2 regions of the Undibacterium sp. 5I1 genome follow, and region 1 is predicted to be linked to the other one. Evidence: predicted binding sites of a transcription regulator. Region 1 holds the regulator's gene; the other holds the start of a gene.

Evidence for each region. Region 1 encodes sigma-54, which starts transcription at its own class of promoters, with help from an activator protein. Its sites were predicted from a motif close to TGGCANGNAANCTGCTTT; they were not measured.
Region 2: a site for sigma-54 is predicted at 1,978-1,995, ahead of urtA (urea ABC transporter substrate-binding protein). Genes of this name have one in related genera too.

What each region holds. Positions count from the first base shown of each region.
Region 1 is NZ_JAVIWI010000001.1:4,256,101-4,259,310, reverse strand. It holds gene ggt (gamma-glutamyltransferase) at 1-66, shown strand, start outside; gene hpf (ribosome hibernation-promoting factor, HPF/YfiA family) at 371-715, opposite strand; gene RGU72_RS18660 (RNA polymerase factor sigma-54) at 869-2,365, opposite strand; gene lptB (LPS export ABC transporter ATP-binding protein) at 2,383-3,123, opposite strand; gene lptA (lipopolysaccharide transport periplasmic protein LptA) at 3,128-3,210, opposite strand, start outside.
Region 2 is NZ_JAVIWI010000001.1:4,671,100-4,674,309, forward strand. It holds gene urtB (urea ABC transporter permease subunit UrtB) at 1-89, opposite strand, end outside; gene urtA (urea ABC transporter substrate-binding protein) at 469-1,722, opposite strand; gene RGU72_RS20395 (hypothetical protein) at 2,285-3,210, shown strand, end outside.

The sequences.
Region 1 (3,210 bases):
AGCAATCAGGGATTTGATGGTTATTCAGATCCGCGCAATCCTGACGGAAAAACTTTGGGGTATTAAGGTCAAATTTAAATGCGTAGAAATTTAAACGGGTACAAACTAATCTGTGCGGCTTAAAGAAATGAATAGCTACGAGTATCGCTTATTTCTCCAGTTATTCAATATAAATACTCTCCCCAAGTATATTTTAGTTGTCCAGGTAATTACTGGACAATAAGCCATATTTATAAAAATAATAGGGGAGTATATTTATATCAGCACATAATCTTCGAAACCAAATCAAGTGTTACGCAAACAAAAAAAGGACGCCGAATTGCGTCCTTTTTTGCTATTTTCTAATCGAAAAAGCGACTAAGTCATCTGCTTACACTGGCGTCGGATCGGGTATGTGTTTGATCGCGTCATGTTGATGATTTTGGATTTTGTCTTTATGTTTAATGACTTGTCGGTCTAGTTTGTCGATGAGAGTGTCGATGGCGGCGTAGAGATCTTGTGCCAGGCTTTCAACATGAATATCTTTGCCACTGATGTGCAGATTAATGTCTGCTTTATGGCGTTTTTCCTTTTCTTTGAGCTTATCCACGGTCAGGATGACGGCGATATCAATTACTTGATCGAAATGCCGCCTGATACGTTCAAGCTTATTTTGCACATGTTCACGAATTGCAGGAGTTACTTCGAGGTGATGTCCACTGATGGTGAGATTCATACTACGCTCCTTGGTAATCTTACTTGTTACAAACATTTTATCTTAACTCAATTAATGTAAATTTAATCAGACGATGAATTGGCAGACTAATATTTAAATTATTTATTGAGCTAAATTATATATAGCAACATACGAGGATATTTCAAGAACAAGTTACAAAGATTTGCGCAGGCTTACTGGCGGGATTTTCAAAGCTTCGCGATATTTGGCGACTGTACGTCGCGCAATTACCATGCCTTGTTCTCCCAGCATGTCTGCAATCTTGCTGTCAGAGAGTGGGATTTTCTGGTCTTCTGCTCCTATCAACTGCTTGATGAGTGCACGTATCGCGGTGGATGATGCTTCCCCCCCTGCTTCCGTCGCGACATGGCTACCGAAGAAATATTTCAACTCAAACATACCATGCGGGGTCAGCATGTATTTTTGCGTCGTTACACGAGAAATAGTGCTCTCGTGTAAACCCAGTGTATCAGCAATTTCGCGCAACACAAGTGGTCGCATTGCAACGGCACCGTGCGTGAAAAAATTACGTTGTCTTTCAACTATCGCTTGTGAAACCCGTAAAATCGTATCAAAGCGTTGCCGCATATTTTTGATTAGCCAGCGCGCCTCTTGCAATTGGGAACCTAGCGTACCGTCACCACGATTTTGCTTCATGATGCTGGCATACATACTATTAACACGTAGCTTTGGCATCACATCTTGGTTGAGTAATACTTGCCAGCCGTTCACTGTCTTTCTGACGATCACATCCGGCACGACATAATCCGAAGCGGCCGCGGCAAATTCAGCACCCGGTTTGGGATTACATTGACGAATAACCACTTGCGCTTCGCGTAAATCCTCGTCATCACAATTGAGAATTTTCTTCAACTTATTAAAATCTCTTTGAGCGAATAAAGTGATGTGGTTCTCAACAATTTTTTGCGCCAGCCGACGCGTCACAAAAGGAATTTTAGGGAAACGTTTAATCTGCAAGGCCAGACATTCGGATACATTTCTGGCACCGACACCGCTAGGGTCAAAGTTCTGCAACATGTTCAGCGCAAAGGATAATTCTTCTGGCTCAACACATAACTCCAACGGCAAGCTGGCATGAATTTCTTCCAGTGTTTCCATCAAATAGCCATTGGTATCCAAGGCATCAATCATCAGCTCAATCAGAGCCCGATCTCGCGGCTCACGGATGTTCAGCCGCATCTGCTCCAGCAAATGATCTCTGAGGCTGGTTTGCGCTGCCTCTAATTGCGGACGTCCGTCATCTTCTTCTGACGATTTGCTGCCTTGAGGAACATCATCAAAGCTCCACTCTTCTTCATTCGCGCTGGTACTATCGGCAGAGGCAGCGACTTCGCTAAGGTCGGCATTTTCAGAACTGGCACTTGCTGTAGCAGCATCGCCATTCTTTTCTGGCGCGGCGAATTCAGTTTCAGAATTATTCGTAGTCGCACTGATGGCGCCGTCGGCAAGCAAGCGCACTGCATTATCCATAGGATCATCTACCCGCTCCAACATGGGATTGTCGGAAAGTAGATTTTCTAACTCTTGATGTAGCTCCAGCGTGGACAATTGCAGCAAACGGATAGATTGCTGCAATTGCGGCGTTAACGCCAAATGCTGTGACGTGCGCAGTTGCAGGCTTTGCTTCATCATCATATGGCTTCCCGCTACATGCGGAAATGCTCTCCCAAATAAACTCTGCGGACGGACTCATTATTGATGATGTCGTCGGGCTTACCTGCGGCAAGCACTGCACCTTGATTGATGATGTAAGCGTGATCACAAATACCCAAGGTTTCGCGCACATTGTGATCGGTAATCAGTACCCCTATCCCTCTATCTTTCAGGAAGCCCACAATACGCTGAATTTCAATCACGGCGATTGGATCAACGCCCGCAAAAGGCTCATCCAGTAAGACAAAACGAGGACTAGTTGCCAGCGCCCGGGCAATCTCTACCCTGCGACGCTCACCGCCGGACAATGACAGAGCCTGATTCTCTCGAATACCCTCAATCTGCAATTCAGCAAGTAAGGTGTCTAATTGTTGCTCAATGGCAGCCTTAGTCAGAAATTTACCTTCTGGATTTTTTTGCAATTCAAGTACGGCGCGGATATTGTCCTCTACCGATAACTTACGAAACACTGAGGCTTCTTGCGGCAAATAGGACAAACCCAACTTGGCTCTTTTATGTATCGGCAGGCGTGAAATATCTACGCCATCAATATTAATTTCACCGCCATCCGAGGTGACCAAACCAACAATCATATAAAACGATGTCGTCTTACCTGCGCCGTTAGGACCCAGCAAACCAACGACTTCACCGCTCTTCACATCCAATGACACATCGCTTACCACCTGGCGTGCGCCATAACGTTTTTGTAAACCTTTAATCGACAATGTACTCATCTTGTTATTTGACTTTTTTGTCAGATTTTGGCGCGATGAACAAGGTAGTCCGGCCAGAGCCAGGCACCGTTGTACCGGAACTATTAT
Region 2 (3,210 bases), 410 kb from region 1:
CCTTGTAAAAGTTTGGCGTCAATCGCAGCCTGCGCCGTGCAACTCATACAAAACAGGACAGTCAAAATACTGAATTTGAATATTTTCATAGGATATTTTGAGGTCGATTTTGCCTACTACAAAACTTCCAGAGACATATGATGTGATCTGAAGGTACAAAAGTGCAAAAGGGGATTTGTAGAAGTTACCAAAGAAGAATGTCCATTATTTGTGAGGCTCCCAGGCCAATTATGGTCTGGGAGCCCAATAATCATTGGACGTTGAAAAATTGGTAGCTTCTAAAAACCTTTTAATTAAGAACCCGACACAATAATTAAAAAAGACTTAAAACGATGCACGTCATTCATGCGTGCTTTTAGCAGGAATCCAGAGACGTACGTGAATCACAACACGTCTCTGAGTTCTGCCTAGCAGGAGCGACGGACAAGCAGATAGTTTTTTTGAAGCCCCGCTATCACTATCGCGCTATTACATTTTTTGCTTTGCCTCATTACCAGGGATGTACGGACTCCAAGGTTGTGCGCGAATGGTTTCTTTCGTTTTATAAACGACATTGAACTGACCATCCGCTTTGATTTCACCAATCATCACTGGCTTATGCAAGTGGTGATTGGTTGCATCCATGCTTAAGACAAAGCCGGACGGTGCTTTAAAGGTTTGTCCGCCCATGGCTGCAATTACTTTGTCGGTGTCGGTGGATTTGGCTTTTTCTACTGCTTGCTTCCACATATAGATACCGACATACGTTGCTTCCATCGGATCGTTGGTCACAGCGGTAGCTGCATTCGGTAATTTTTTGGCGACTGCGTAGTCTTTCCATTTTTTAATGAACTCGGTGTTGACCGGATTTTTTACCGACTCAAAATAATTCCAGGCTGCCAGATGGCCGACTAAGGGCTTGGTATCAACACCGCGTAGTTCTTCCTCGCCGACTGAGAAGGCGACGACTGGGACGTCAGTTGCTTTCAGACCTGCATTACCCAACTCTTTATAAAACGGTACGTTGGAGTCGCCATTGATCGTGGAGATGACGGCTGTTTTGCCACCGGCGGAGAATTTCTTGATATTGGCAACAATCGTCTGATAATCAGAGTGACCAAACGGAGTGTAGGCCTCATCGATGTCAGTATCCTTCACGCCCTTGCTGTGCAAAAAGGACCGCAGGATTTTGTTGGTAGTGCGTGGATAAACATAGTCAGTGCCTAGCAGAACAAAGCGCTTGGCTCCGCCGCCTTCTTTTGACATCAGATATTCCACCGCTGGTATCGCTTGTTGATTTGGAGCGGCACCAGTGTAAAACACGTTTTTCTCTAGTTCTTCACCCTCGTACTGCACAGGGTAGAACAGCAGGCTATTAAGTTCTTTAAATACCGGTAAGACCGATTTGCGGGATACCGATGTCCAGCAACCAAATACGACAGATACCTTATCCTGAGAAATCAGTTGTCGTGCTTTTTCCGCAAACAGTGGCCAGTTGGAAGCAGGATCGACAATCACCGGCTCCAGCTTTTTACCCATCACACCACCTTTAGCATTGATCTCGTCGATTGTCATTAATGCCACGTCTTTGAGGGAAGTCTCGGAAATTGCCATCGTGCCCGACAGCGAATGTAAAATTCCGACTTTAATCGTATCTGCTGCCAATGCCTGTGCCATCCAGGTTGATGCAGTCAAAGCCATAGCGCCGAGTGCGGTCGCTTTTAGTACGGTACGACGTGACATAATTTCTCCTTGGTGTTGAAGTAATAGACGTGTAGTAATGAGCGTAGTTGAGAGCCTGATGACTAATTTATTTGGGTATGTATAAGTGTGTGACTAATTCCTATTTGGTTGAGAGACAATCGCAGCAAAACATCATCGTACTGAGCCACGACATTGCAAATACTTGCTGCGATAATTACTTTGCCATTTTTATGTAGCAGTATCACGGTGACGGACTTCCTAAAAGTAGGAATTATTTGTACGCAATGAAAATAAATAGCAGTTTATGTGCCAGCTTGTGCGCTACGTTCACTACTAGCTACTCAACACCATATAGACCAAAAGCTTGGATTTGTTTGCTACAAATATGTGCAGAGAAATGGTTTAAATCCCTTCTTTCGTGCGTGGTGAGAATATCTACAACAACTGACAGATGTTGGTGCAAGCTTAATTGCTGAAAATACTGAATTGGCAGAGTGAGTGCTTCATCTAGCCTAACCCCAAGCCCCCCAGTCGAATCCAGCCGAATTCGGCCGAATCTTGCTATCATGCAGTTTTTGCCCACCTACCAATCCAAACACTCATGTTCGATTTCCTTTTTAAGCGCAAACCTAAAGCAACATCTTCCTCTGCCAATAGCAATTTAGCCGCCGCTAACGCTGCCAGCCTGGCGAGCGTTGCCAAAGCAGATCAACAGCAACAAATTGTCCAGGCGCGTGCCGCTACCTTGGCTAAGATAGAGAGCCTGGCAAGCAATCCCGGTGCAGAAGACGCAATCGTTAGCTTGTTATTAGCATGTGATTTTGCTGACGGTCGTTTTAAAGCGGCTAATTACGTACACAGCGCAGCCGCGCTGCAAAAAGTACTGAGCGCAATGCGCAATACAGATAAGCGTGTTGCCAAACTGATGCAGGCACGTTTGGATGTGCTGGCGCAAGCAGATCAGCAGCAACAGTTAGCTTTGCGCTGTATCAATCAAGCGCAGCAGTTGGGTTTGCAAGCTAGTTTGATTCCGCAGCAAATTGCTGATCTGGATAAGTTGGTGGCAGGCCTCAAACATTTTCCCGATGCTTTAAAAGCAGAATTTGATGCCCACTACACGATATTGCAAACACGCTTGCAGGCACAGACGACGCTGCAAAGACAGGTGCTGGATCTGGTACAGCATTTGACCATATCCCAAGGGATTGCTGACGACGCCCATGGCGCTCAGTTGGATGTATGGCAGCAAGCCTTTGATTTATGCTTGCAACAGCCAGAAGCTGTGGCTTTACCTAAAAATTTGCTGGCAGACTTCACGTATAAAATGCAGGCCGCACGTGAGCAATGGACGCAACTGCAAAAGCAAAAAGTAGCAGAGGCTAAAACCACCATATCAGCACCAGTGTCAGCACCTGTGGCTACGACGATTGAAGCAAGCACAGAATTTGTCGCTGCTGAAACTTCAGACAGCGTTGAGGTAGCGTCTGCTAATGCAATGCATACTGATCCAACATCGACCGAAAAACC